DNA from 2 places in the Streptosporangium sp. NPDC000396 genome. Region 1 is predicted to be linked to the other one. Evidence: predicted binding sites of a transcription regulator. Region 1 holds the regulator's gene; the other holds the start of a gene.
What was found. Region 1 encodes LexA, which represses DNA repair genes until DNA is damaged. Its sites were predicted from a motif close to TCGAACANNTGTTCGA; they were not measured.
Positions count from the first base shown of each region.

Region 2: the regulator LexA is predicted to act here: its motif matches at 8,078-8,093, upstream of ACFY2X_RS01615 (SAV_6107 family HEPN domain-containing protein).

Region 1 covers NZ_JBIAZA010000011.1:109,566-124,431, forward strand. Annotated here, with positions in the region: gene ACFY2X_RS19305 (TetR/AcrR family transcriptional regulator) at 17-577, opposite strand; gene ACFY2X_RS19310 (TetR/AcrR family transcriptional regulator) at 818-1,459, shown strand; gene ACFY2X_RS19315 (helix-turn-helix domain-containing protein) at 1,540-2,514, opposite strand; gene ACFY2X_RS19320 (rhodanese-like domain-containing protein) at 2,619-3,098, shown strand; gene ACFY2X_RS19325 (hypothetical protein) at 3,350-3,808, shown strand; gene ACFY2X_RS19330 (cupin domain-containing protein) at 3,938-4,405, opposite strand; gene ACFY2X_RS19335 (carboxymuconolactone decarboxylase family protein) at 4,646-5,047, opposite strand; gene ACFY2X_RS19340 (helix-turn-helix domain-containing protein) at 5,544-6,353, opposite strand; gene ACFY2X_RS19345 (nuclear transport factor 2 family protein) at 6,442-6,822, shown strand; gene ACFY2X_RS19350 (vitamin B12-dependent ribonucleotide reductase) at 6,924-9,749, opposite strand; gene nrdR (transcriptional regulator NrdR) at 9,837-10,298, opposite strand; gene ACFY2X_RS19360 (LysM peptidoglycan-binding domain-containing protein) at 10,564-10,836, opposite strand; gene lexA (transcriptional repressor LexA) at 11,206-11,916, shown strand; gene ACFY2X_RS19370 (LacI family DNA-binding transcriptional regulator) at 12,229-13,212, opposite strand; gene ACFY2X_RS19375 (ABC transporter substrate-binding protein) at 13,311-14,192, shown strand; gene ACFY2X_RS19380 (amino acid ABC transporter permease) at 14,189-14,866, shown strand, end outside.
Region 2 covers NZ_JBIAZA010000001.1:360,766-375,631, reverse strand. Annotated here, with positions in the region: gene thiO (glycine oxidase ThiO) at 1-665, opposite strand, end outside; gene ACFY2X_RS01660 (NAD(P)/FAD-dependent oxidoreductase) at 1,003-2,175, shown strand; gene ACFY2X_RS01655 (Rv2175c family DNA-binding protein) at 2,226-2,600, shown strand; gene thiE (thiamine phosphate synthase) at 2,578-3,219, shown strand; gene ACFY2X_RS01645 (polyprenyl synthetase family protein) at 3,311-4,378, opposite strand; gene metF (methylenetetrahydrofolate reductase [NAD(P)H]) at 4,486-5,418, shown strand; gene ACFY2X_RS01635 (GNAT family N-acetyltransferase) at 5,486-6,034, opposite strand; gene ACFY2X_RS01630 (arsenate reductase family protein) at 6,179-6,526, opposite strand; gene ACFY2X_RS01625 (YbaK/EbsC family protein) at 6,635-7,111, opposite strand; gene ACFY2X_RS01620 (L,D-transpeptidase family protein) at 7,267-8,016, shown strand; gene ACFY2X_RS01615 (SAV_6107 family HEPN domain-containing protein) at 8,339-8,776, shown strand; gene abc-f (ribosomal protection-like ABC-F family protein) at 8,824-10,494, opposite strand; gene ACFY2X_RS01605 (SDR family oxidoreductase) at 10,543-11,403, opposite strand; gene ACFY2X_RS01600 (TetR/AcrR family transcriptional regulator) at 11,538-12,146, shown strand; gene ACFY2X_RS01595 (PP2C family protein-serine/threonine phosphatase) at 12,175-13,311, opposite strand; gene ACFY2X_RS01590 (transcriptional regulator) at 13,530-14,024, opposite strand; gene ACFY2X_RS01585 (universal stress protein) at 14,323-14,866, opposite strand, start outside.

The DNA of each region.
Region 1 (14,866 bases):
GCCGGAGCGGGCCCCGTCAGAGCAGCGCCAGGATCCGGCGGGCCACCCGGTCGAGCGGCTCCCGGCTGCGGTGGGCCCGCGCCAGCAGCAGCGCCCCCTCGATCAGGGCGAGGACGGTGACCGCCACGTCGCCGGCCTCCGCGTGCCCGTCGGCGGCCAGCCGCTCGCGCAACATGTCCTCCCAGGAGCCGTAGACCTCCGAGCAAACCTCCTGCAGCGCGTCGTTGACGGCCGCCATCTCCAGCGCGACCGTGGCCACCGGGCAGCCCCGGCGCCACCCGGACGCCTCCAGCCGGTCGCCGAGCAGCGTCAGCACGCCCTGGATCAGGCTCGCGGTGTCGGGCGCGGTCTCGGCCAGGTCCCGCACGAGAAGGCCGATCTCGTGACCGGCCCGCCGTACGGACTCCCCGACCAACTGGTCCTTGCCACCGGGGAAGTGGAAGTAGAGCGAACCGCGTGGCGCCCCGCTCGCCGCGACCACCTGGTTCAGCCCGGCCCCGAAGTAGCCGCCGCCCTCGATCAGATCCTGCGTCGCGTCCAGCAACCGGCCGCGGGTCTCCTCACCTTTCCGTCCCATGACTAAAAAGTAGACCGGTCTTCTTATTATTGGCAAGCCCTCTGGTGAGAAACAGCAGAACCAGGGGAAATCACCACGCCGAAAGCGAGCGTGACGACCTGGCCGGCCACGACCGCCGATGACAAGGATGTTCTCTGTCATGCATCCAGGAACCGGCGAGCCCCGGGAAACGCGACAACCTGTCCTTCTGAAATTCGTTTTCAGAACGGAATAGTTTGTTCCATGAGCTATATTGATGGCATGGAGACAACGACCACGGCACCCATGAGCGGCCGGAAAGCCCAGGCCGCCCGTAACGACCAGGTGATCCTCGAAGCCGCGCGCGCGGTCTTCGTCGCCGACCCCGGCGCCCCGATCTCGGCCGTCGCCGAACGCGCCGGAGTGGGCATCAGCGCGCTCTACCGCCGCTACGCCAGCAAGGAAGACCTGCTCCGCAAGCTCTGCTCGGACGGCCTGAAGATCTACATCGCCGAAGCCGAGGCGGCCCTGGCCGACGAAGGCGACCCGTGGAGCGCGTTCACCGGCTTCATGCGCCGCATCGTGGACGCCGACACCCACTCCCTGACACTCAACCTGGCCGGCACCTTCACTCCTGACGAGGGCCTCCACAGGGACGCCGTCTACGCGGGCGAACTCTCCACCCAGATCTTCCGGCGCGCCGAGGAGGCCGGCGCCCTCCGCCCCGGCCTGGAAGTCGCCGACATGACGATGGTCTTCGAGCAGCTGGCCGCCATCCAGCTCGGCGACGAGACCCGGACCTCCCAGATGAGGCACCGATACCTGGCCCTGATGCTCGACGCCATGCACCTGGCCTCGGCCTCCCCCCTGCCCGGCCCGCCCCCCGGCGTCGAGGAGGTCAACCGGCGCTGGACCGTCCACTGAGGTGACCCGTTCCCGGAGTGCCGGGCCGGACGTGCCGCGCGGGCGGAACCGGGGCGGGCGGCGAGGAAGCCGCCCCGCTCTCAGGCGGACGCGCGGAAGGCCCTGCGGTAGGCCGAGGGCGAGGTGCGCATCGTCCTGGTGAAGTGGTGGCGGAAGGTCACCGGGCTGTCGAAGCCCACCGCGACCGCGATCTCCTCGACGGGAGCGGCGGTGGACTCCAGCAGCGGCAGGCTGGCCGCGACCCGCTGAGAGATCACCCAGCGCAGCGGGCTGGTCCCGGTCTGGCGGCCGAAGTGCCTGATGAAGGTGCGCTGCGACATGTGAGCGACCCTGGCCAGCTCGGCGACCGTGATCGGCTCGGCCAGGTGGTCCAGCGCCCAGGCCATCGCGGTGGCCACCGCGTCGTCGTCCTCCACCGGCGTGACCGCCGCCTGGATGAACTGGGCCTGGCCCCCCTCCCTGTGGGGAGGGATGACGAGCCTGCGCGCGACCGAGTTGGCCACGGTCGGCCCGTGGTCCTTGCGGACCAGATGGACCAGCAGATCCAGCCCGGCCGCGCTGCCCGCGCTGGTCAGCACGTCGTCGCCGTCCACGTAGAGCACGTCGGGATCCACCAGGACCCGCGGGAACCTGCGCTGCAGCAGTTCGGCGTACTTCCAGTGGGTGGTCGCCCGGCGGCCGTCCAGCAGCCCGGCGGCGGCCAGTGCGAACGCCCCCGAACAGATCGAGACGATCCTCGCCCCCCGGGAGTGCGCCGTTCTCAGCGCCGCGAGGAGGTCCGGCGACATCGCGTCGCGCACGTCCGGGACCCCGGGCACGATCACCGTGTCCGCCTCCGCGACGACGTCGAGCCCGTGCTCGGCCCGCATGGTGAAACCGCCGATGATCCGCAGGTCGGCCGGGGTCTCGGCGCAGACCGTGAGGTCGTACCAGGGCACGTCCAGCTCGGGCCGGGGGATGCCGAAGATCTCCACGACACAGCTCAGTTCGAAGGGCGTCATTCCGTCGAAGGCGAGCACGGAGACGGTACGGCGCGTCGGCGGCGAAATCGACATGGCGGGATCTTAGCGATAAGCGGCATTCACGCCACTGTTGAGCCGCATGCCGGGACAGGCACCATTTCCTCATCGCCGCCGCACACGATCGAAAGGCCGCCGAGATGCCCGCCACCACCGCAGTCCGCTCCGCCGTCACCGCGGTCCCCGCCGCCGCCAACGCCGCCGCGCTCGCCCACTTCGCCGCCCGCCTGGCGTTCGAGACCGATGTGGCCGACGTGGCCGCCGACCTGACTTCGGGGGCCCCGGGGGTCGTCGTGGTCGACTCGCGCAGCCTGGCCGGCTGGGAGCAGGGCCACATCGAGGGCGCGGTACACCTGCCCACCGCCGAGATCGCCGCCCGCGCCGCCGAGGTGATCCCCGCGGGTGCGACCGTGGTGACCTACTGCTGGGGTCCCGGCTGCAACGGCGCCACCCGCGCCGCCCTGGAGTTCGCCAAGCTCGGCTACCCGGTCAAGGAGATGCTCGGCGGTTTCGAATACTGGGCGAGGGAGGGCTTCCCGGTGGAGACCGCCGACGGCGTCTCCCGCGGCGGGGTGGACCCGCTGACCGCTCCGGTCTCCGGCATCTCCTGCTCCTGCTGACCGGTTTCCCTCGGATTTCCCGGATTTCCCGGCCCGAGGCGTACGCCCTGGCGAGATCTGCCCCGCACCCGGCTCCAGCTCCGGAAACGCGCTCGGGCAGGGTTGGCGCGCGAATGATCACAACCGGAAGTACGCGTACAAACTGACCGAAATTTCTGACATAGCGGTTATCTTCCAGCGATCAACGGTGCAAAATGATCGTGCCCGACGCCACTCGATCAGCGGGTGGCGACCGACGATGGGACGAGTGAGTGCTCAAGTCCACAAAGACGATCATTCTTGCCGCGGCACTGGCCACCGGTGGAATCATGGCGAACCCGGCGTACGCCGCAGCGGCCTCCTACACCCCCGAAGGCATCTGCGGTGCCGGATTCGCCCGGGTGGACGGCGGCGTTCAGCCGGTCAAGACCTCCTCCGGCAGCGTGTACGGCCATGTCTACCTGCTCTACAACAGCAGCACCGGATACAACTGCGTGACCACCATCAAGACGAGCTTCGTGGGGCTCCCCACTCACGTCTCGGCTTGGGTGCAGGTGAAGCGCCCCAAGACGAAGCCGGTGGATGACTCCGGGAGCTTCAAGTACTACGCGGGTCCGGCGAAGATCTACGGCAAGGGTCTCTGCGTGAAGTTCTGGGGAAGCATCAAGCCCAGCGGCCATGACCCGAAAGTCGCGACCGGCGGGCGGAACACCTGGGGCAACTGCGACTAGCGCGCCTCTTACGAGGGTGTGACCCGGGCCGCTCGGCCCGGGTCATCCGTCTGCTGTTCGACCCGCCCCGGCCGTCCGCGGTCGCGAACGCGACGCCGCGGGCGCCTCCGGCGGCGAAGGGACAGCCGGTCAGTAGGAGGTGGTGCGGTAGCGGGCGCGGAACTCGGCGAGGAGTTCGTCGGTCACCTCGGCACCCGCGGCCACGGCGGCGTGCACCTCGCGGAAATACCCCTCGTATCCCGAGGGAGTGTAGAGGCACAGGGCGCGCACGGTCTCCGCGCTCGCGTTGCGGAACCCGTGCGGTGTCCCGCGCACCGCGGACAGCAGGTTCCCGGGGCCCACCGTCACCTCCCCGTCCCCGTTGTGCAGGGTCAGCTCGCCTTCCAGGACGTAGAAATATTCGTCGTGCCCTTCGTGCACGTGCGGCCGGGCCCCCATGACGCCCGCCGCCAAAGTGAACTCCTCGAACGCGAAGCGCCCGCCGGTGTGCTCGCCGGTCAGCCGGAAGAAGTGCTCCACCCCCGCGACATCGATCAGTTCGCCCTCCTCGGGACGGCGCAGCAGCGGACGTGGGCCAGGCATCGCTTTCTCGATCATCCCCGCATTCTGGCAGAGCGGCTCCGCCCATGATCCGAATCTCGCTCACCACGCTACGCGAGGAAACCGCCAGATCAACACCGCGAGGGCCGCGCTTCCCCACCGTCCCGGCGTACCCACCCGGTTACGGCGTTCCTTTTCACCGAGAAGGTGCTGGTGACCAAGGTCCGGCAGCGGTCTCGTCACGAAGGCGCTTCTCGCAAGCGACGGCTTCGCCGCGGGTGACCCCAAGATTCGCGGTCAGGTGGCAGGAGTGACGGGCAGCAGGTTCCGCTCGGCGAAGACCTTCTTGGCGACGAAGGTCGCGTTGAGCGCCCGCGGCATTCCGCAGTAGACGGCCGAGTGCAGCAGGGCTTCGACGATCTCGGCGGGAGTGAGACCGACGTTGAGCGCGGCGTTGACGTGCACCTCCAGCTGAGGCTCGCAGCCGCCCAGCGCGGTGAGCATGCCGAGGGTGACGAGCTGCCGATCCCGGGGCGGCAGGCCGGGGCGGGCGTAGATGTCGCCGAACGCCCAGGAGACGACCTGGTGGCCGAGCTCGGGTGAGACGTCGGAGAGCGCGTCGACGACCCTCTGACCGGCCTCGCCGTCGATCTCCCGCAGCACCTTCAGGCCGTGCTCGTATCGTTCCTCGCGGGTCATGATTCTCCCAGTGGCTTCTCATCGTGAGCGATCCTGTGGTTCGGCGTACGGCCACCGGCCCGCGCCGACGAATGCGCCGGGCTTGGTGCTCGAGGTTCCGGCCGGAGCCGGTAGCGGCTGTGCGCCGGCCACGGCTCAAACGGTAAGAGTTAGAGCGCGCTCCAACGCAAACCGGAAACCGCTCCGCCGTACTCCGGGCAGACCGTGGACCGGACGCCATCATGTCTAGTGAGGGGACTGCCGGGTTTACCCGGCAGGGGAATCACTTCCCTGTTATGGTTTCTTTGCTTGAAACGGTCAGGGCTTGGCCGTCGCCTACCTCAGCCGAGGGAAGCGAGAAGCCGCTCTCTTCAGGAAGCGGAGGAGTCACCACGTTCACACGACAACCGCTCGCGGAAAACCGAAGCGGGGAACCGGCCTTTCGCCGATTCCCCGCCATGAACGTCCTGACCGCTGCTTCAATCTGCGCGGCGCCTGCCCTACTGGGGCAGCGCACTTATTTGGAGACTGCGGTATCCGGCATCACCGAATGGCCCCCGCTGCGCAATGCGAGTGCGGTGCGGGCGTCAGCGGGGAAGTAAGCCTCGATCGCGATCTCTTCGAGCGTGACGTCGAAAGCGGCACCGAACGTCGTGATCGTATTGATGAAGCTCAACTCCACCCCTCGATGCCGGATCCGGATGGGCATCGCGATGTCAACGGGATCCGGCGGCTGCATCTGGTCGGGAGCACCATAGGAGACGAGTTCCGAGTAGAGGTCGCTCAACTGCGGATCCCCGGTCTGTTGCACCTGTCGTGCCAGGCGTGGCAGCAGGAATCCGCGAACCTGCCCCAGGTTGAGCAGGCGGGACGCGAACCCGGCGGGATGCAAGCCCAGCCGCATCATGTTGACCGGCGGTTCTAGCAGGGCAGGTGCGACACCGTCCAAGAACACATCGGCGGCGGAGTTGGCAAGTACCAAGTTCCAACGGCGATCCACCACCAGCGCGGGATTCGGCTCATGCCCCCGCAAGATCTGATGAAGGGCTTCGCGCGCCGCTGTCAGATCCGGGTCGTCCAGCGGACGCTCTTGGTAGACAGGCGCGTATCCCGCGGCGACCAGGAGCCGGTTTCGGTCGCGCAGCGGAACTTGCAGGTGTTCGGCCAGACGCAGGACCATCGGACGGCTGGGAACCGTGCGGCCGGTCTCGACGAAGCTGACGTGGCGGCTGGAGACCTCCGCCTGGATGGCCAGATCGAGCTGGCTCAGCTGCCGACGACGGCGCCACTCACGCAGGAGTTCACCAACAGGCCGATCTTGTGACATGGGCTCGGTTCTATCGTGACCTCGCACCCATCGCCATTACAAGGGATGTAATCGACGACGCGATACCGGCGCCGCCACCGTTATCCGCATGCCAGAAACCACTGAGACGGAACGCAACAGGAAGCTCGTGCTCGAGGGCTTCGCGGAGTTCGCCAGAGGCAACATCGAAATCCTTCGCACTCTGCTGGCGGAGGATTTCGTCGAACACAGCCCGGGCAACCCCTCCGGCCGAGACGCGTTCGTCGATTTCATCGCGCACGCTCCGGTGGCGGGCGCCCGACTGGAGCTCAAGCGCGCCATTGCCGACGAACAGTACGTGGTCATGCACTACCTCATGACCGCGCCGGAGGAAAAACGCGGCACCGCGGTCGTCGATATCTGGCGGCTGGAGGATGGACTGATCGTCGAGCACTGGGATGTCGTCCAGCCTGTGCCAGAGCCCGCGGAAGTCCCCAACGGGATGTTCTGAGCGCCGGCCCGGCGCGTACCTTCCTTAAACGCTCCGGCGGGGTGCCGGATCTCTCCGGCACCCCGCCTGAACAGGTCGTTCACGCCTGACGACGCTCCGAATCAGCTGCAGCCGCTGGTGGAGCCGCAGCCCTCGCAGACGTAGCAGCTACCGGCGGGACGCATCTTGGTACCGCAGGTCATGCAGAGCGGTGCGTCGGCCGTGCGGCCTTGGTGGGACTCCAGAGAGCCGACCCGCTGAGGCTCGGCCACGACCACCGGCTCCGTGCGGGGCTGGGGCTGCTCGATCGGTGCCGAGGTGGCCAGCTCGGCGATGACCTCGTCGGTGGGGATCGGAGCCGGGTCCTCACCCCGCTGCTGGGCGGCGCGCTCGGAGGCCGAGAAGATGCCGAGGGCGGCCCGCTCCTCGTAGGGCAGGTGGTCCAGGGCCAGGCGGCGGAAGATGTAGTCCATCACCGAGGCGGCCATGCGGATGTCCGGGTCGTCGGTCATGCCCGCCGGGTCGAAGCGCATGTTGACGAACTTGCTCACGTAGGTCTCCAGGGGCACGCCGTACTGCAGGCCGATGGAGATGGCCACGGAGAAGGCGTCCATGACGCCCGCGAGGGTCGAACCCTGCTTGGACATCTTCAGGAAGACCTCGCCGAGACCGTCGTCGGGGTAGGACGAGGCGGTCATGTAGCCCTTGGCGCCACCCACGGTGAAGCGTGTGGTGGTGCTGGGACGCTGGTTCGGCATCCGGCGGCGAGTCGGGCGGCTGATCTCCACGACCTGGACCTCGGGCTCCGCGGGCGCGGGCTTTTCCTCCGTCTTCTGACCGGCGGCGGAGAGCGGCTGGCCGACCTTGCAGTTGTCCCGGTAGACGGCCAGGGCCTTCAGGCCGAGCTTCCAGCCCTCCATGTAGACCTGCTCGATGTCCTCGATCGTCGCGGACTCGGGCAGGTTGACCGTCTTGGAGATGGCGCCGGATAGGAACGGCTGGACGGCGGCCATCATGCGCACGTGGCCCATGGGCGCGATCGCCCGCTCGCCCATGGCGCAGTCGAACACCTCGTAGTGCTCGGGCTTGAGGCCGGGGGCGTCCACGACGTGGCCGTTGGCCGCGATGTATTCGACGATGGCCTCGATCTGCTCTTCCTGGTAGCCCAGCTGCCGCAGCGCGCGCGGGATCGTCTGGTTGACGATCTGCATGGAGCCGCCGCCGACGAGCTTCTTGAACTTGACCAGGGCGAGGTCGGGCTCGATACCGGTGGTGTCGCAGTCCATCATCAGGCCGATGGTGCCGGTGGGCGCGAGCAGCGAGGCCTGGGCGTTGCGGTAGCCGTTCTTCTCACCGAGCTTGAGGCACTCCGCCCACTGCTTGGAGGCCTCGGCGTGGATCGCCCGGTCCATCGCCTCCAGCGTGCGCAGGCCGCCGTCCGCGTCCGCGTGCTTGTGCATGACACGCTTGTGCGCGTCGGCGTTGCGGGCGTAGCCGTCGTACGGCCCGACGACCCCGGCCAGTTCGGCGCTGCGACGGTAGGAGACGCCGGTCATCAGGGAGGTGATGGCGCCGGCGATGGCCCGGCCCCCCTCGGAGTCGTAGGCGTGGCCGGTGGCCATGAGCAGCGCGCCGAGGTTGGCGTAGCCGATGCCGAGCTGGCGGTAGGCCCGGGTGGTCTCGTCGATCTTCTGGGTCGGGAAGTCGGCGAAGGTGATGGAGACGTCCATCGCGGTGATGATCAGCTCGGTGATCTTCACGAAGTTCGCGATGTCGAACGAGTCGTCGTCCTTCAGGAACTTCAGCAGGTTGATGCTGGCCAGGTTGCAGGAGGAGTTGTCCAGGTGCAGATACTCCGAGCACGGGTTGCTCGCGGTGATGCGGCCGGTCTCCGGGCTGGTGTGCCAGTCGTTGATCGTGTCGTCGTACTGGAGACCGGGGTCGGCGCACTCCCAGGCGGCCTTGGCCATCTTGCGGAACAGGTCTTTGGCGTCGACCTTGTCGATGACCTCGCCGGTGAGGCGGGCGCGCAGGCCGAACTCGCCACCGGCCTCCACCGCGCGCATGAACTCGTCGGAGACGCGCACGGAGTTGTTGGCGTTCTGGTACTGGACGGAGACGATGTCCTTGCCGCCCAGGTCCATGTCGAACCCGGCGTCGCGCAGCGCGCGGATCTTGTCTTCCTCACGCGCCTTGGTCTCGATGAACTCCTCGATGTCGGGGTGGTCCACGTCCAGGACGACCATCTTGGCGGCCCGGCGCGTGGCGCCGCCGGACTTGATGGTGCCCGCAGAGGCGTCCGCACCGCGCATGAAGGAGACCGGGCCGCTGGCCGTACCGCCGCTGGAGAGCAGTTCCTTCGACGAGCGGATCCGGGAGAGGTTCACACCGGAACCCGAACCACCCTTGAAGATCACACCCTCTTCCTTGTACCAGTCGAGGATCGACTCCATGGTGTCGTCGACGGCAAGGATGAAACAGGCGCTGACCTGCTGCGGCGAGGCGGTGCCCACGTTGAACCAGACCGGCGAGTTGAAGCTGAAGACCTGGTTGACCAGAGCGTGCTTGAGCTCGTGGTCGAAGATCTCGGCGTCCTCCTCGGTGGCGAAGTAACCGTGCTCGATCGCCGTCTTGGTGTAGACGCCCACCACGCGGTCGACGAGCTGCTTGAGGCTCCATTCGCGCTGCGGGGTGCCCACCGCGCCGCGGAAGTATTTGGTGGTCACGATGTTGGCGGCGTTGACCGACCAGGACTCGGGGAACTCCACGCCTCGCTGCTCGAAGTTGATCGAGCCGTCTCGCCAGTTGGTCATGACGACGTCACGGCGCTCCCAGGCCACCTCGTCATAGGGGTGCACCCCTGGAGTGGTGAAGATGCGCTTCATCTTCAGCCCCCTACGCGGCCGCTTCCCCCCACGCATGGCCGTGCCACCGACCGTCTCCGTCATGACTTCCCCCTTCCGGGACTCCGCAGAGCCCTCGACTCGGACCACATCAACGCGCCGCCATGTCCCCCGGCGCCCGGGGCTTGAATTTCAGTCCTGCTTGGTGGAGCGATCCGTCCGCAACTTCTCGATCTCGGCCTCGAAGTCGGCCAGGGTCTCGAAGCTTCGGTAAACGGAGGCGAAGCGCAGATAGGCCACTTCGTCCAGCTCGCGGAGCGGGCCCAGGATCGCCAGCCCGACCTCGTGGGCCGCGATCTCGGCGGCCCCGGTCGCCCGGATGCACTCCTCCACCCGCTGGCCCAGCTGGGCCAGAGAGTCTTCGCTGACCGGACGTCCCTGGCAAGCCCGCCGCACTCCGGCGATCACCTTGTCCCTGAAGAACGGCTCGGTCACCCCGCTGCGCTTGCTGACCATGAGCAGCACGTTTTCCTGCGTGGTGAACCTGCGTCCGCATTCCGGGCACGTGCGCCTGCGGCGGATGGCCCCACCGTCGTCGGTGGACCGGCTGTCGATGACTCGCGTGTCAGGATGACGACAGAACGGACAGTGCACGCGCGTCGCCTCCTTGACCTGCCGAGCGGCCCACCTTCCTCATGCACCCCACAGCACCCGTGTCCGGACGCTTGCGCCCACCTCTCGAATGGTCGAGATGCGGTAATGGAAACACAATCTATGGTGAAGTGCACTGGGTTGAGCCACTAGATGTTGTGGTCCAACGGTAGGAGGGTCGGCCCATGAACGCAAGTTAAAGAGACCCCGCGAGCCGAAGTCGCTGATCAGCGCATCACACCGGCGTGTCGCCCCTCCGGCGCCCCTCTCAACGCGCGAAACCGTCGGGCAGATACAGCCGGGTTCCGGGCTGGATCACGGAGTCGGGCAACCCGTTGAGGTCCATGATCCGGCGGATCGTCGGGGCGGGGTCGCCCTCCACCGTCACCGCGTCCGCGATCTCCCACAGCGTGTCGCCGCGGTGGACCACGACCCAGGGCAGGCCCTCATGGCTTCTCCGCTCGATCGCCGAGGCCGCGTCGATGCGGGCGCCGACCCAGAGCACCCCCAGGGTGATCACGGTGAGTGCCGATATCACCACGATCCTTCCCCTCCTGGTGAGCTGGAGCGGCGCACCAGGGTATCGGACGTCTCCCACTGCCCCGGACCGCCGAGTGGACCTCCGCCCGGGTCGCCGCACCGTCGCGGTCGCGGCCGTCGCGGCCTTCGTGATCGTGGTCGTCGTGGTCGTCTTCATGATGGCCCCCCACCCCTTCGACCTGGCCGAACATATGTCGAAGAAAGATCGGCGAATCGAACACGATGTCGATCGAACTCCCGTACGATGTTGTACACCACACTGTCGTTGATTTCGAGAACGACTCGAACAATTGTTTGAATATGATCTTCAACGAGGGTACGGTCGCTGTGTGCGACACAAGCAATACAGACCGGGAGGCAAGGAGATCGTATGAGCGAGCATGACGAGAACGGCTCAGCCGTCAACGACCTGGCAGTGCGCAGGCGCGACTCGCTCGGCCTCACCCCCAGGCAGCGGAAGATCCTTGAGGTCATCCGCGACTCGGTGCAGCAGCGCGGCTACCCGCCGTCCATGCGGGAGATCGGCGAGGCGGTGCAACTCACCAGCACCTCCAGCGTGTCGCACCAGCTGACGGCGTTGCAGCGCAAGGGCTATCTGCGCCGCGACCCGCATCGTCCCCGTGCGCTTGAGGTGCGGCTGCCCGGCGAGCCGGTGCTGTGGGTGGATCCCGACTCCCGCGACGACGACGCTCCGGTCAGCCGTCCGACCGCGGCCTACGTGCCGCTCGTCGGCCGGATCGCCGCCGGTGGCCCGATCCTCGCCGAGGAGAGCATCGAAGACGTCTTCGCCCTGCCCAAGCAGCTCGTCGGCGAAGGCACGCTCTTCCTGCTCCAGGTGACCGGTGACTCGATGATCGACGCCGCCATCGCCGACGGCGACTGGGTGGTCGTCCGCCAGCAGCCGGTGGCCGACAACGGCGACGTGGTCGCCGCGATGATCGACGGCGAGGCCACCGTCAAGACCTTCAAGCGCAAGGACGGCCACGTCTGGCTGGTTCCGCACAACCCGAACTACGACCCGATCCCCGGTGACGAGGCCACCGTCCTGGGCAAGGTCGTGGCGGTTCTGCGCAAGCTCTGAGAAGACGGCGCCCGGCAGGCATCCAGACCGGCCCCTGCCCGGCCCACAAGGCCACAGCCATACGGCGAGACTTCGTCGCGGATTTTCGAGTGTGGAGACCCCGGGTTTCAACCGTGAGCCCGGGGTTTCGGCTGTTGGGGCGGCATCCTCCCGCCGCCCCGATCCGATCGGCTCGCCAGTCCGCACTCAAGAACCGGGCACTATCGCGAACTTCATCCATAAGCCCGCATACTCTCTCTCCTCATCCCCGCTCCCTTGAGATCCAGGGAACACCATCCAGGATGAAGATCCGCAGAGCATGCGCCGGCCGGGTCAGCGGCTCGTCGACTCTCTGATCACCAGGCGGGTGGGCACCCTGAGGGAGCCGGGCTCGATGCCGCTCAGCACGTCGATGAGCGCGGCGGCGGCCACCGCCCCACGTCTCTCGGCTTCGAGGCTGAGCACGGTCAGCGGCACGTCCCAGTGCTTGTCCTCGACCGTCTCGCACATGATCGTGACCAGCAGGTCGTCAGGGATGGCGAGGCCGAGCTTGCGCGCCGCGCCCAGCAGCGCTTCGCCGTACGTCTCGTTGAGACCGTGCACGGCGTCGGGACGGTCGGGCCGGGACAGCAGCCGCTCGGCGGCGGCGGCCGGTGGCTCGCCCGGCTGCAGCGCCTCAATGATCACGGGGTTGCCGTGCGCGTGCGACCAGGCGATGTAGGCCCTCTCGGTGTCGAGCGTGTAGGAGTCGGGCTCGGTGCCGGTCAGCAGCGCGATGCGGGAGGCGCCCGCGTCGCGCAGATGGCCGAGCAGCGCCTGGAGGGTGTCGTCGGAGTCGCTCTCGATGACGGGCACGTCGCGGAACCCCGGATCCAGTGGCGTGCCGTCCGCCACCACCGGCTTGCCGCGCTTCCTGCACTCCGACATGAACGGGTCGCCGTGTGCCGGATCCACGATGATCACCCCGTCGAGGGGGACCTTGCCCCAGAGGTCGGCGGGCAGCACCACGACCGCGTGGTCGCGTTCGACCGCGAGCATGGTCGCGCCCGAGGCGAAGGCGGCGTAGTAGGGCCGGTAGGTGTGCTCCCAGTGGCGCGAGCGGATGTGCTCGACCAGGATGCCGATCACCCCGACGCGGCCCGACGCCAGCCCGGCCGCGATCGGGTCAGGCTGGTAGCCGAGCCGTTCGGCCGCCGCTCGCACGATCTCCCGGGTGCGCTCCGAAACCCTGCCCTTGCCGCTCAAAGCATGGGAGACCGTCGTGATCGACAGGCCAGTCACGCGGGCGACGTCGCGGATGCCGGCTCGATTGGTCACTCGCGCATCCTCACAGATGAGAAAACGTTTTGGCAAACCCTCTTGACGATGCCAAAACGCTTTTGCAATGGTGCAGATCCCCTACCAGGAGATGCGTCATGGTCACCATCCGTTCCACCGCCGTTGCCGCAGGGCTGCTGTCGCTGCTGCTCACCGCCGGCTGCGGCGGCTCCTCCACCTCGGCCAACACGACCGAGGCCAGCGGCGACTCGTACGGCAACTGCAAGGTCACCGGCAAGCGCGGCGAGTTCACGATCAAACCCGTCACCGCCGACACGCTCAGCGTCCAGGGCGACCTGCCCTCTCCCGGCTGGTGGAACGGTGACACGGTCGCCGCCATCAAGGACGGCTACGAGTACTGCATGGCGGCCAACATCGCCTACCGCGCGGGCCTGTCCAAGCTGGCCATCGAGAACACACCGTTCGACGCGCTCGTCTCGGGGCGGACGAAGAATTTCGACATGGCCCTGGCCGAGATCTCCATCACCGACGAGCGCAAGAAGGTCGTGAACTTCTCGGCGCCCTACTTCTCCTCCAACATCGGCGTGATGGTGAAGAAGGGCACGAGCGTCACCAAGGACAACATCCGCACCCTGCGACTCGGCGTGAAGCAGGGCACCGCGGGCGCGCTGTGGGTGGCCAACACGCTCAAGCCCGAGCAGCAGCCCAAGGTGTTCGCCAACGACCCGGAGATGAGCGCCGCGCTCCAGGCCGGCCAGATCGACGCCGCGCTGCAGGACGTCGCCATCATGCTCGGCTCGGCCGTCAAGTCGAACGGCCTGCTCGAAGTCGTCGGGCAGTACGAAACCGGCGAGTCGTACGGTGCGCTCTACCCGAAGGGCTCGGAGAACGCCGAGACGATCAACAAGATCATTGAGCAGATGAAGACGGACGGGACGCTCGACAAGCTGTCGGCCGACTACCTGTCCAAGGCGTTCGGCGGCGACCCCGCCAGGATCCCGCTCTGGCAGGCGTCGTGACGACGGCTGACCAGGCGACGGGCCCGGCGGTGGCCACCGTCGCCGGGGCCCGGGGAGCGACCGCCCAGCCCGCACCGACGCCGAACCGCGGCCTCGCGATCCTCGGCCTGGCCGCCGCCACGGTCGCGACCGTCGCCACCTGGCTCGTTGCGGCGTCCGTCTTCGAGGCCGCGGCCCCCGGCATGTGGCGCTGGGTCTTCGGCGCCGTCGCCCTCGCCGGCGCGGCAGCCGTACTCCTGGTCTATCGGCCCGCCCTGGAGGCGTGGCGGTGCTCCAGCAGGTGCGCCTCGTGCGCCGACATCGTGGAAAAGCGCGGCCTGTCCGCGCGGGTGCGGGAGTCCGCCTGGACCGCGGCCGGTACGGCCTTCGCCGTGCTGTGCGCCCTCACGCTGATCGTCTTCGTGCTGGCCAACGACGCTGCGGTGCAGCGCACGTTCTTCCAGGGCGAGCTGATCGGCACCAGCACGGTCGACATCATCAGGGCGTTCGGCACCAACCTGTTCATCGCCGTCGTCGCCCAGGTCCTCGTCCTCGCCTGGGGTCTGATCCTTGCCCTCGCCCGGCTGGCCCCCGGCCGGGTGGGCCGCCCGATCCGGGCCCTGGCCGTCGTCTACATCGACGTCATCCGTGCCGTGCCCGCGATCATCGTGATCTACCTGATCGGTTTCGGCCTG
Region 2 (14,866 bases), on a different contig from region 1:
ACCGCGGGCGGCAACCCCTCCAGCGCCCCCGACCAGGCCCCGGCCGCCAGGACCACCCGGGCGGCCCCGACGGTCTCGCCGGTCGCCAGCCGTACTCCCGTGACGGTCTCAGAAGCCGTCTCCAGCCCCGTGACCCGGGTTCGCATCAGCGCGCACCCCGACCGTTCCAGGGCGGCCAGGAGGGCCTTGGTGACCCGCCTGGGGTCCACCCAGGCGTCTCCGCCCGCCAGCAGGCCGCCCCGGACGGACGGCGCCAGCATCGGCTCCAGACGCCGGCACTCGCGGCCGGTGAGCCGTTCGACGGGCAGGCCGAGCTTGTCCATGAACGCGGCGAGCGCGTCCAGCGCCTCCAGGTCGTCGGAGTCGAAGGCGACGTCGATCGTGCCGTCGGCGCGGTAGCCGAGGTCGTGGCCGCTGTCGGCGGTCAGCTCGGCGGCGAACGCGGGCCACCTCGCCAGAGAGGCCAGGCCCAGCCGCAGCAGGGGCTCCTCGGTGTAGGTGACCTCGCTGACCGGCGCCAGCATGCCCGCCGCCGCGTGTGACGCGCCCGAGGCCGGGGCGGGATCCACCACTGCCGTCTTCAGCCCCTGCCTGGCCGCGCGCCAGGCCACCGAGAGCCCGACCACGCCTCCGCCGATGACGAGGATGTCGAACCGGTGCGCCATATGTTGCTCCGCTCCCTTCGCCGGCATGACCCGGATCAGGTTCGTGGCGGTCGAGGGCCCGCTTACGGTCACGCTCGGATCGCCGCTCGCCCGTGTCGTGCCGGGTCGCGCGTGCTCGGCACGGCGCGTCATCCTTCGCACGGCACTGGCTCACCACGGTCCTCGCCGTCCCGTAGCCCTCCTCTCAGCCCGGTGCGTTCCGGGCTCCCGCGCGTCTTATGTGTCCCACCCTAAAGGCTCGAACAACACGCTCATCGCGGTGGATGTGAGCTAAATACCGTTTTCGTTATCAAACAGCCGTTGGGGGGTTCGGCGCTGCCGCTTAGGCTCGGTAGATGTGAATCATGTCGTGGTGGTTGGCGCCGGCCTGGCCGGCGTGCGGAGTGTCGAGGCCTTAAGGGCCCGCGGGTTCGGCGGTGCGATCACGTTGATCGGCGAAGAGCCGCACCGGCCCTACGACCGCCCGCCGCTGTCGAAGGCCGTGCTGCTGGGCGAGATCGACTCCACGATCGTCGACTCCGACCTGGACGCGCTGGAGGTCGACTTCCGCGCGGGCGTGTCCGCCAAGGGGCTGCGCGCGGGCGTGGTGGAGACCACCGAGGGCGAGCTGGCCTACGACGGGCTGGTCATCGCCACCGGCGCGCATCCCGTCAGGCTGCGCGGCGACGGCGCGCAGCACGTGCTGCGCACCATCGACGACGCGCTCGAACTGCGCGCCCTGCTCACCTCCGGGGCGAAGGTCGCCGTCATCGGCGCGGGCTGGATCGGCGCCGAGGTCGCCACCGCCGCCCGCAAGGCGGGCTGTGCCGTGACCGTCGTGGAGGCCGCCGGCTTCCCCCTGGCCACCGCGCTCGGCCCCGTCGGCGCGCACACCGCCTCCTGGTACGGCCAGGCGGGTGTGGACCTGCGCCTGGGCACCCTGGTCGCCTCCGTGGACCAGGGCGGGCTGACCTTGGCCGACGGCTCGGCGATCGAGGCCGACGTGGTCGTCACGGGCGTCGGCGTGCGGCCGTCGGTCGAATGGCTGGCGGGCTCCGGCGTCGAGCTCGACAACGGGGTCGTCACCGACGAGCACCTGCGCACCTCCCTGCCGGGCGTGGTCGCGGTGGGCGACTGCGCGGCCTGGTGGTCGCGCCGGTACGGCCGGCGCATGCGGGTCGAGCACTGGGACACCGCCCTCGGCGCCCCCGACGTGGCCGTGGCCGCGCTCCTGGGCGACTCCGCCGTCTATGACCCGGTGCCCTACTTCTGGTCCGAGCAGTTCGGCCACATGGTCCAGTACGCCGGCCACCACGCGGACGGCCGCCTGATCCTGCGCGGCGACCCCGCCACCGACACCAAGTGGGGGGCCTGCTGGGTGGGCGAGGACGACAGGCTCACCGCGGTGCTCGCCGTCAACCGTCCCCGCGACCTGCTCCAGGGCCGCCGCCTCATCGAGGGTGGGCAGCGCCTGGAAGTCGGCCGTCTGGCCGACCCTGCGGTAGCGTTGCGCGACTGCACGGCGGCGTAACCTCGCCGCCGGGTGTTTGGCGAAGGGCTCGATGTGGTAGTGGTGGATTCGTGACGCTTTCTGTTGCGCAGATCGACCGGGAAACCGACCAGCTGGTGGGAGAGTGGCTCTCCCTGAGCGAGGTGGCCAGAAGGCTCAACCTCAGCGCCGGTCGCGCAAAGCAACTTCTCAAGGACCGCAAGCTCATCGGAGTGCGACGGGGAGGCGGCGAGCCTCAGGTCCCCGCCGCGTTCCTCTCGGCCGGCGACGTCGTCAAGGGACTGCCGGGCACTCTCACCGTGCTGCTCGACGCCGGATACGACGACGTCGAGTCGCTTCGCTGGCTGTTCACCCCTGACGAGACCCTGCCGGGGTCACCGGTGGACGCGATCCTCGCGGGCCGCCACACCGAGGTCAAGAGACGTGCCCAAGCCCTCGGTTTCTGACGCCCGTCTGTACCTGTGCACCGACGGTCGCCGTGACCGGGGAGATCTCGCGGACTTCCTCGACGCCGCTCTCGCGGGCGGCGTCGACATCGTGCAGCTGAGGGAGAAGGGCCTCGAGGCGCGTGAGGAGCTGGAGCTCCTGGAGGTCTTCCGCGACGCCTGCGATCGGCACGGCAAGCTGCTGGCGGTCAACGACCGGGCGGACATCGCCTACGCGGCCCGCCCGGACGTGCTCCATCTCGGCCAGGGCGATCTGCCGGTGCCGGTCGCGCGCGACATCCTCGGCGACGACATCCTCATCGGGCGTTCCACCCACAGCCCCGAGGAAGCGTCCGCCGCGGCCGTCGAGCCCGGTGTCGACTACTTCTGCTGCGGCCCGATCTGGCCGACGCCGACCAAACCCGGACGGCCCGCGCCGGGCCCCGGCCTGCTCCGGCACGCCGCGGCCCTGGGTACCGACCGGCCCTGGTTCGGCATCGGCGGCATCGACCTCACCAACCTGGACGAGGTCATGTCCTACGGCGTGCGCCGGGTCGTGGTCGTGCGGGCCATAACCGAGGCCGACGACCCGAAGGCGGCCGCGGGGGAGTTCCGGCGGAGGCTGACCGCTCCGGCCTGACCCGGAGCCCGATCGTGGCCTCTCCGCGGCGGACGGATCCGGAGCGGTGAAGCCGGGGGCGACAGGGACGGCCGGGTTCGCGGCCGGGTTCTCAGGTGCGGCGGGACGTCGCGGCCACGGCCAGGTCGGCCAGGGCCGTACGGGCCTCCAGGGTGATCGGGGCCTTGTCCAGCGAGCCGAGGGCGTCTTCGAGATAGTTCTTGATCATGCTCTCGCACGCGACGAGCGCCCCGGTCTCCTCGATGATCCGGCGTAACCGGCCCACCCCGGCCTCGTCCAGCGCCGGGTCGCCGAGCGTGTCGCGCACCACCCGCGCCTGAGCGGGGGAGGCCGCGGCGAGCGCGCGGGCGATGAGCATCGTCCGCTTGCCCTCCCGCAGGTCGTCGCCGGCCGGTTTGCCGGTCTCGGCCGGGTCGCCGAACACGCCGAGGATGTCGTCGCGGAGCTGGAAGGCGATGCCCACGCACCGGCCGTACTCCTCGCAGAGCCGGTCGATCCACGGCTCGTGTCCCTGCGTGGCCAGCACCAGGCCGAGCCGGAGCGGCTGCTCCACCGAGTATTTGCCGCTCTTGAAGAGGGCGACCCGCAACGCGCTTTCGAAGGTGCTCTCGCCGTGGGCCTGCTCCAGCAGGTCCAGGTACTGGCCGCACATGAGTTCGGTGCGCATGTGGTCGTGGACCTGCTGGGCGGCAGCCAGCGACGCCGGCGGCAGGCCGCTGCTCCGCCACATCTCACCGGACCAGATGAGCAGCAGGTTGCCCAGCAGGATCGCCGCGCCCTCACCGAACTGCTCGGCCGAGCCGTGCCAGCCCGCCTTCTCGTGCAGCGCCTGGAACCTGCGATGCGCCGAGGGCATGCCGCGGCGCAGGTCGCTGGCGTCCATCACGTCGTCGTGGATGAGGGCGCTGGCCTGGAGGAGCTCGAGCGAGGCGGCGGCGGCGAAGAGCGCGGGGTCGTCGCAGCCACCCGCGCCACGCCATCCCCAGTAGCAGAACGCCGGTCGCAGCCGTTTGCCGCCCGCCAGGAACTCCTCGGCGGCGGAGATGAGAGGAGCCAGCTCGGGGGCGCTGACCTGGGGGCGCTGCCGGTCGACGAACTCCCTGAGGGAGCGATCCACTTCGAAGCGGATGGTGTCGAGCGCGGCTGCGGAAGTGGTCATGCACTGAGGTTATCGGCCCGGGCATAGGGTGCATATCGGGAGAGGTGGGTACGGCTTACAGCAATCAAGAATGCGGTGGCCGGCCGAGCGCCCAGTACCCTAGAGACATGGCTCTGGGTCGCCCGTCAGTTCTCCCCGATCGCGTGCCCACCGTCCGCGAGCTTCTCGCCGCCGGTGGCCGTTCCTTCTCTTTCGAGTTCTTCCCCCCGAAGACCGACGAGGGGGAGCGGCAGCTCTGGCGCGTCATCCGCGAGCTGGAGGCGCTGCATCCCACGTTCGTGTCGGTCACCTACGGCGCCGGCGGCAGCACCCGCGACCGCACGGTCGAGATCGTGGAGCGGCTCGCCCACGAGACCACGCTGACTCCCGTCGCCCACTTCACCGCCGTCAACCACTCCCTTCGTGAGTTGCGCCATCTGGTCGGCCGGTTCGCGGGGGCGGGCGTGCGCAACATCCTCGCGGTCCGGGGCGACCCGCCCGGCGACCCGATGGGCGAGTGGGTGCGCCACCCCGACGGTGTGCTCTACGCCGAGGAGCTGGTCCGGCTGATCCGCCTGTACGGCGACTTCTGCGTCGGAGTGGCCGCCTTCCCCTACAAGCACCCCAGGTCGAGCTCGGTAGAGGCCGACACCGAGCACTTCGTGCGCAAGTGCCGAGCGGGCGCCGACTACGCGATCACCCAGATGTTCTTCCGGGCGGACGACTACCTGCGGCTGCGTGACCGGGTCGCGGCCAAGGGCTGCGACACCCCGATCATCCCCGGCATCATGCCCGTCACGCAGATGAGCACGATCGCCAGGTCCGAGCAGCTGTCCGGCGCGCCGTTCCCGCCGGAGGTGGCAGAGCGGTTCGAGGCCGTCGCCGACGACCCCGCGGCCGTGCGCAGGCTGGGCGTCGAGCACGCCGCCGAGCTCTGCCAGACCCTGCTCGACGAAGGCGCGCCCGGCATCCACTTCATCACCTTCAACCGCTCCAGCGCGACCCGCGAGGTCTTCCAGGCCCTCGACGTCGCGCCGAAGACCGCCTCGCTGGCGGGTTAGCGCGCGATCGGCGGCGCCGGGGCCGGGGGCGTACGGACTCCCCGTCTCCCGGCACCCCCTTCGGGGCCTACTTGGCCAGCGGGAGCACGGCTCCGAGGATCGCGTAGCGCTCGTAGCCGCCCGGGAAGACGAACTGGGTGAGCAGGTCGACGAAACCGACGCTGCGGTAGAGGTGCCGGGCGGCGGTGGGCTGGTCGCGCGTGGACAGTACGGCGGTGCGCTCCGAGCGATCCGCGCATATGTTCATGATCATCGCCCGGCCGACGCCCTTGCCCTGGTAGTCGGGGTGGACATGGATCTCGGCGAGCTCCAGGGCGTCGCCGAGCCAGCCACGGGCGCTTCCTTCCCCGCTCTGATCGGTGATGGCCCGGTGGATGACATCGTGCCACCACTGCCCGGGGACTCCGTGGAAGCCGTAGGCGACGCCCACCGGCGTCCCGTCGGGACGCTCGGCGAACAGGCAGGTGAATCCCGGATGGGTGGCGTGGTTTCCCATGATCACCTTCCGGCCGGCGAGCTGGTCGGCGGGTGGGTTCATCGCCGCGGTGTAGATGCCGAGGACCGCGTCCAGCCGAATGGTGAACTCATCGGGAGCGACCCGTCGCAGTCCGATCACCCAATGCACCCTAGCAGGGCAGACACCATCCGGTCCGAGGAAAGGTGCGAATGTGGTGTTTGGCAATTTCCATTAAATATTGGGAAGCCTTTTATTCCCCGGACCTGGATCTGGACCGGGACCTGAGGCGGCCTCTGCTCCGGACTACAGCAGACTTCTGAGCGTCTCCGGGTCGCGGGCGACCGCGGCGCGGCCGTCCTCGGTCAGCACGATCGGGCGCTCGATCAGCACGGGGTTGGCCACCAGGATCGCGATCCACCGCTCCCGTTCCCGCTCCGCCGAGGCGAGGCCGAGCTCCCTGGCCCGATCTTCGCCCATGCGGGTGATGTCCCACGGCTCCAGGCCGAGCAGGTCCAGCACCTCCGACAGCTCGGCGGACGTCGGCGGATCGTCCAGGTAGCGGCGGACCCTCACCTCGCGGCCCGATCCGGTGAAGGCCTCCAGGGCCGCGCGGCTCTTGGAACAGCGCGGGTTGTGCCAAACAGTAGTCATTTATCCTCCTCTGCCTTTTGTTACGAGATCACTCCGCCGAGCCCCCGAGTCCGGCGATCAGGGTGCCGTGTTCGCGGAGTTCGCGGGCGTCCCCACCTCGACCGGCCGTCACTCCACCTCGACCGGGGCGCCGCCGGTGATGCGGACGAGCTCGGCGAAGGACGTGGGGAAGACCGTGTGCGGATGGCCGGCCGCGGCCCAGACCACTTCGTGCTTGTCGAGCCAGGTGTCGACCAGGGTCCTGATCGGGGCGGGGTGGCCGATCGGGGCGACGCCGCCGATGACCTGACCGGTGGCCGCGCGGACGAAGTCCGGAGTGGCGCGCTTCACCTTCGCCGCGCCGACCGTCTTGGCGATCAGGTCGGTGTTCACCCGATGGGCGCCGCTGGTGAGCACGAGGAGCGGCTCTCCGTCGGCGTCGAAGATCAGGCTGTTGGCTATGGCGCCGACCTCGCAGCCGAGCTGCGCGGCCGCGGTCGCGGCGGTCGGGGTGGCCTCCTCGAACACGACGATCTCACCGGAGACGTTGTGCTCGACCAGGACCGAGGCGACCTTCTCGATGTTCGGATGCAACTTTTCTGGCACGCGGCCACTCTAAACAGATTGACCATTGAATGCCGCTTCGTGACCGCTGATTGGGACGGAGGGTCAGTGCGCTATGGTCCCTTGTTCCGAGCATTGGTGATACGAAGGGATGATTTTAGGTGGGGGTTGGACGGCAGCTAGGAGTGGCTGCGTTTATGACGGCGGGTGTCGTGCTCCTCTCTTCCGCCGGTGCCGCGAACGCTCAGGCCACCACCCCGGCGGCTCCGGCCGTCGCGGCGCAGGCAGCGGCGCCCGCGTTCGCCGCGCCGGGCAAGACGCTCAGGCTCGGTGCCAAGGGCACCGAGGTCAAGGTGCTCCAGAACCGGTTGAAGGAGCTCGGCTACGCACCCGGCAAGATCGACAGTCAGTACGGCGGCGCGACCCAGGCCGCGCTCTGGGCCTTCCAGAAGGTCAACGGCATCTCGCCGACCAGCACCGTGGCGAGCAGGACGTGGAGCGCGCTGGAGGCTCCGCGGAACCCGAAGGTGCTCGTGCCGAACGGCAAGCCGACCCGGGTCGAGGTGGACCTCACCAAGCAGGTGATGGTCCTCTACGTCGGAGGCCAGGTGAAGCTGATCAGCCACATCTCCTCCGGCAGCGGGATCCCGTACTGCGAGACGGCCACCTGGAACGGTAAGACCCAGCGGTTCTGCGGCAACGCCCGCACGCCGACGGGCGACTACAAGACGACCTGGCGCAGGAGCGGATGGCACAAGTCCTACCTGGGCCAGCTCTACAACCCGATCTTCTTCAACGGCGGCATCGCCTTCCACGGCGCGCTGTCGGTGCCGCTTGCCCCGGCCTCGCACGGCTGCGTGCGACTGCCGATGCACGTGGCGGGGATCCTCCCGGATCTGCTCGGCACGGGGGTGCCGGTCCACGTCCGGGGCAAGTTCGTCCGATAGTCGCAGGTGAGAGCCCCGGGAGACCCTCTGGTCTCCCGGGGCTTTCGCGTCCACGGAGCGGTCGAACTTTTGTTCGCGCTTTTACTTGACACTATCAGTGATCGAATTTATGTTCGATGCAATGACGTGGGACTCGCGGCTCGCGTCCAGGGTGGTCGATCCGGCTCGTGCCGTCGGTGACGGCACGGACCAGGTCGGGGCGGACGGGGAGAGGGGAAGCTCCTCGTCCGGCCACCCGGCGGATTTGTCGGTGGGGTCTGCGAGTGTTGACCTCACCGGCCGACTCGCCGGGAGCCGCTTGCGACCAAGGAGGCTGAAGCGCATGACCCCTCGGCCCGGCGGGCCCCGGTTGTCGTCCACGGTGCACGCGCATCTGACCGATGCGCGCGACTGCCTGGAAGAGGCGGCCGCCGCCCAAACCCCCGCCACCCGTTACGTCGCCGCCCACCTGGCCGCGCTCAAGGCGGCCGCCGCCGTCCTGGCCGCCCGGCCACGCCCCATGGACGGCCGCAGGCGCCGGCTGCGCAGCGCCTGGGAGCTGCTGCCCGAGGCCGAGCCCCGGCTGGCCGACTGGGCTCCCTACTTCGAGGTCAGCGCGACCAAACGAGCCTCGGCCGAGGCCGGGCTGACGCGCATGGTGTCGGCGCGCGACGCCGAAGAGCTGATCTCCGAGGCCGAGCGCTTCGTCACCACGGTGGAGAACCTGCTCGGCGTGCCCACCCAGCGCAAGCTGCCGGGCCACGTCCCCCTCGCCGGTTAGGTCCCTCCCCGGATCTTTTGCATCGTCCGATTTTCTGCCTGCCGCGGTCATCCGGGCGTGGTCGCGGCCAGGGTCTGTGACCCGGTCACCGCCCCGGCCTCGAGCTCCAGGTGTGAGCCGGTGAAGGCGGCCCGCATGCGCCGGTCGTGGGTGACGATGACGAGGGCGCCCTCATATTCGGTCAGGGCGCGCTCCAGATCGTCCACCAGGGCCGGGGACAGGTGGTTGGTGGGTTCGTCGAGAAGCAGCAGATCGACCGGTTCGCTGACCAGGCGGGCGAGTTCGAGCCTGCGCCGCAGGCCGGGGGAGAGCGCCCTCATCGGCATGGCGAGATCGGCGGCGCGGAACAGCCCCAGCGTGAGCAGCGCATCGGCGTGTTCGGCAGGGCTTCCCGGCCGCCCGGCCGCGAACGCCTCCAAGACCGTGCCCTCGCCGTACGCCGCGCCGTCCTGCTGACGCAAGTGGCCCACGCGTGCCATCCGGCGCACCGTGCCGGCGTCGGGAGCGAGCTCGCCGGACAGGACCTGAAGGAGCGTGGTCTTGCCGGCTCCGTTGGGACCGGTGACCAGCAGCCGTGCGCCCGGTTCGATGCGCAGTGACTCGACGTACAGGCGTCCGTGGACCCGCAGGCCGGACAGCTCCGCGACCGGGCCGCCGACTCCGCTCCCGGTGGTCGTGACGCGCGAGGTGAACCGAAGGGGACGGGGAGGCGGCGGGACGGGGTTCAGGGTGAGCCGTCGCAGCCGCTCGCGGGCGCCGCGGATTCGGCTCATCGCCCCGTGTGCCCGTGACCTGGCACGGAACGCGCCCGCGCCGCTGAAGGCGGCCGGAGCCTTGCGCGGGATGGCGGCCAGCCGCCCGGCGTTGGACTCGGCCACTGCCGCCTGCCGGGCCATCTCGGCGAGCCAGTCCTTGTGTTCGCGTTCCCAGCGGGCCCTGGCAGCCGCCTTGGCCGTCACGAACCCGGCGTAGCCGTTGCCGTAACGGCGCACGGTGCGCAGATCGTGGTCGACCTCCACGATGGCGGAGGTGATCCGGTCCAGGAACAACCGGTCATGGGAAACCGCCATCACGGTTCCCCGATGCCGGCGCAGGTGGTTCTCCAGCCAGGCGACGGCGTGATCGTCGAGATCGTTGGTGGGCTCGTCCAGGAGCAGCAGCTCCGGGGCCGCGGCCAGGGTGGCGGCCAGCGTGAGCCGGGAGCGCTGCCCGCCGGACAGCGTGCCGAGCGGGCGGTTCCGATCCAGGGGCGGCTGGCCGAGCGCGTTCAGCGTGATCTCGACCTGGGCGTCGGCCTGGTAGCCGCCGCGGGCCTCGAACCGGGCGAGGAGTTCGCCGTAGGCGGCCAGTTCGGCGGGTGTGGCCTCGCCCAGGCCGGCCTCGGCCTGCCGTATCCGGCGTTCGAGGTCCCGCAGGTCGGCGAGCGCGAGGTCGACGGCGTCACCGACGACGGCGGTGCCGGGCAGACCCAGGGTCTGAGCCAGGTATCCGACGCCGCCGGGCGCCGCGACGGTGAGGGAGCCGTCGTCGGGTCGTTCCCGTCCTGCCAGCAGGCGCAGCAGGGTGGACTTGCCGGAACCGTTGTCGCCGATCACGCCGACCTTCTCGCCGGGCTTGACGGTGAGCCAGACCTGGTCCAGGACGACCTTGTCGTCATACCGTTTGGTGACCCCGGACATGACGAGCTGGGCATCGGGTGCGGGATGGGCAATGCGCATAGGCGTCCTCCTGATTTTCGGCGGGATCGGTGGAAGGTGCCGGGCGGGTCAGCCGGCGCTTCCGGGGGCGGGCACGGCGTGTTCGGCGGCGCGGCTGACCTGCTCCCAGCCGGCCCAGGTGTCCATCCGCCGGCGTGAGATGTCGAAGGCCAGGTCATAGACCATGCTGCCGAGCAGCAGCCGCAGCGGCGGGTCATCGCTGTCGACCAGTTTCAGCAGCGCCTCGGCGGCCAGGCGCGGCTCGCTGTCGATCGATCCCTCGGCCCACTGCTGCTCCATCTCCGCGCGCAGGGGACCGTACGGTTCCAGCGGCACGGTCGAGGTCATGCTGGTGTACAGATCGGTCCAGTAGCCGCCGGGCTGGACGATGGTGAGCTTGACTCCGAACTGCGCGGCCTCCATCGCCAGCGCCTCGCTCATGCCCTCCAGTGCGAACTTGCTCGCGCTGTACATCCCGGTGGTCGGAAAAGCGCCGAGGGCGCCGATGCTGGAGATCTGCACGATGTGACCCGAGCCCTGGGCCCGAAGATGCGGTAGCACGGCCTGGCAGACCCACATCGCCCCGAAGAGGTTGACCTCCATCTGGGCGCGGGCCTCGGCCTCGGTGAACTCCTCGATCATGCCCGAGGACATGGTTCCGGCGTTGTTGACCACGATGTCGAGCCGGCCGAAGCGCTCGACGGCGGTGGACACGGCGGCGAACACCGCGGCACGGTCGGTCACGTCCAGGGTCAGGGTCAGCAGCCGGTCCCCGTATCGGTCGTCGAAGTCCTTCCGGGTGATGCCGCGGGCGGCGGCGACCACCCGGTCGCCGCGTTCCAGCGCGGCCAGGGCGAACGCGCGGCCCAGGCCGCGGCTGGCCCCGGTGATGAACCAGGTGCGAGGGGAGGTGGTGGCCGGGGTGCGCATACGCGATCTCCGTTCGTTCGGCGGAAGTCAGGCGAGGCGAGACGGTTCGTCTCGATTTGTGATGGCGACTGTATGCGGTCTGCTTCAACACGTCAAGACGATCCGTCTCGTCTAGTTCTTGTTAGATTGGCGGCATGACGACGCAGCGCAAGACCTCCCCCAACGCGGCCCGCCGCAGCGACGCCTCCCGGCGGGCCATCCTCACCGCGGCGTTCGACCTGGTCCAGGAGGTCGGATACGCCAAGCTGAGCATCGAGGGCATCGCCGCGCGGGCCGGCGTCGGCAAGCAGACGATCTACCGCTGGTGGCCCTCGAAAGGCACGGTGCTCTTCGACGCCTTCCTCATGTTGAGCGAGGGGCCGGCCGGCGACGCCGGCCTGCCCGACACCGGCGACCTGGAGGCCGACCTGAAGGTGGTCCTGCGCGCCACGGTCGCGGAGCTGAACGATCCGCGCTACGACGAGCCGATGCGCGCGCTCGCCACCGAGATCGCGCACGACCCGGAACTGGCCGCCGCCTACGCCGAGCGGCTGGACGGGCCGATGAAGGAGCTCAAGAAGCGGCGGCTGCGCGATGCCCAGCAAGCCGGGCAACTGGCGGAGGACCTCGATCTCGACGTGGCCGTGGAGATGGTGTGGGGCCCGCTGTTCAACCGATGGCTGCAGCGCAGCGGACCGCTCACTCCCGAATACGCCGACAGCGTCGTCGAGACCGCCCTCAACGGACTGCGCCCGCGCCCGTGAGGCTCGGTGAGAAGACCGAGGGCAGAGCCTAGGCGGCGGCGGAGGGGGTCGCCTGGTGGGCGGCGCGGTGGCGGAGCAGGAGCATGGCGGCGTCGTCGCCCAGTGGGCGGCCCACGTGCCGGAGCAGGTCGGCGCGGAGGGCGTCCAGCGCGAGCTGCGGATCGGCGCCGTTCAGCAGATGCGCCCTGGCGGGCAGCGGATAGAACTGCCCCGTTCCGTTGCGTGCCTCGATGACCCCGTCGGTGTAGAAGAGGACCTGGTCGCCCGGCGCGAACGGGACCTGGTGCGGCACCGGCTCGTTGGCCTTCAGCGAGCCCATCCCCAGGGGAAGCGCCTCGTCCGGAGGATCGGCGAACCAGCGCTTGCCGTCGGCGGCGAGCACCATGGGCGACGGGTGACCGCAGTTGATGACGGTGATGGAGGCACCGCCGGTGATCTCGGCGAGAATGGCCGTGACGAACTGCTCGCCGGACAGCTCCCGGGTCAGGGCGTTCTCCAGCCGGGCCACCACGCCCTGCAGCTTGGCCTCGTCGTGGGCCGCCTCCCGGAAGGCCCCGAGCACCACCGCGGCGGTCTCCACGGCCTCCAGGCCCTTTCCCTGGACGTCTCCCACGATGACCCGGACCCCGTGCGGGGTGGTGACCACCTCATACAGGTCGCCGCCGATCCGGGCCTCGGCGGTGGCCGAGGTGTAGGAGACGGCCACGCCGATTCCCGGTCCGGCACGGCGCGGCACCGGACGCAGCAGCACTCTCTGGGCGGCCTCGGCCACCGAGCGGACGTCGGCGAGCTGCCGCTCGTGGCGGAGCCGTCCGGCGCTGGCCAGCACGCTGGCCACGGTGACGCCGAGGATGGCGAGCATGGTGATGTTGGTGCGAGGTGTCCAGAGGATGTCGTTGTAGACGCCGAGCGCGACGCACAGCGCCAGGGCGACGACGCCGATCACCGTCGTCCTGCCCAGGCCGCAGGCCACGCTGGCGAAGGCCGGGCCCAGGGCGAGCAGGGGAAGAAGGCCTGACGTCGGGCCGGAGCCGAAGTCGATCAGGGCCACCACGCCCATGACGATGAAGGGCAGGAGTTTCAGGGTGTCCTGGGTCCCGCTGGATCCGACGGAGGTCAGCAGTCTCAGGAAGGCGCGGGTCTTGGTCGACCCCAGCGACGCCATGACGGCGTCGAGACGATTTTTCGGACGCGATTGAGGGTGATCGTGCCGAGCCTCTCCCCCTGCCATGTCCACCACATCTCGTTAAATGCCATGTTTGCCTTTTCCTACCACAGCGATGGTCATTCGTGGCGAGATGCGGGCGATGTTCTAACGAGACGGCAAGTTTTCGGCGGACGGGTGCGCCGAGGCGGCCGGCGCACCCGTGACCGGACAGGTTGTCAGAAGGACTCGACGGCGCGACGCGCCTCCGGGTCAAGGACGCCCCAGTTGATGAGCTCCTCGGTGAGCTCGGTGGGGGACTTGTCATAGATCACGGCAAGGGAACGGAGGTCCTCCTGGCGGATGGACAGCACCTTGCCGTTGTAGTCGCCACGCTGGCTCTGGATGGTGGCCGCGTAGCGGGCGAGCGCGCCTGCCTTCTCCTTGGGAAGCTGGGCAAGACGCTCAAGGTCGATCACAAGCTTCGGCGTCGGGCCAAGCGGGCTCGGCGCCGCCCCACCCGGCAGCAACTCCGAGACCGGCACCCCGTAGAAATCGGCCAGCTCGGCAAGCTTCTGCACCGTGACGGCGCGGTCCCCACGCTCGTAGGACCCGACGACAACCGCCTTCCACCGTCCACGGGACTTCTCTTCGACTCCATGCAGGGACAGGCCCTGCTGGGTGCGAATGGCGCGGAGTCTTGCACCCAGCGACTTGGCGTACTCAGACGGCATCGTGTGGCCCCCCGGCTCTCTAATGCACTGCTTTTACTTGATTGTGCTCCCTCGCAACTTATGCCCCAACCACCGGGTTGGTGCCTGGGGTAGCACCTTCGGTGACCGGAGCGTCAGGGTTTACCCGATAACGCCGCGAGGTGTGGTTACGGACAGTGACGGTAAAGCTGTGGGCGCCTAAGGTCAAGCTGATTGGAAAAAAGATGCCGAATCCGATCCGATGTGGTCCGCCTCAAACGCCGCACTTGTCCCGCCATGCGCGGTGAATCGTCATGATTTCTCATGCTTTGCTGCGTGATTACGGCTTCTTTGCCGGGTTTCTGGGCAACATCATCACCGGGCATGATGCTGAGCGTATGATCTTCAGCGAGGTGTCGCCGAGGAAAACCCGGCGCAGAGGCCCGGTTTCGCTGGAAGCGCAGATCAACAGCGCGCCCTCGCAGTCGGCGCCGCCGAGCGCCCTGGCCACGTCCTTGCCCTCCAGAACCTCCATCTCCACCTGGACGCGCCCGTGCCCGCGTGCGGCGACCTCCAGGTCGGCCGCGACCTTCTCGCGCAGCCGGTCGAGCATCTCCTCCGCCATCTTCGCCCCCCGCCCGCCGCTCACGACCAGGGTGATCAGGCGCAGCGGCACGCCCGTTTGCGCGGCGAGCGCGGCGGACTGCTTCACCGCGTCGTCGGAGGCGGGATCACGCCGGTAGGTCACGATCAGCTGCTGGATCCTGAACGGGTGCTCGTCGGCATATCCCTTGGGGACGAGGACGACGGGCACGGGGGAGGCGTGCAGGAGCTGGTCGGCCGTGCTGCCGAGGCTGATGCGGCCCCGGCCGCCTCCGGGGGCC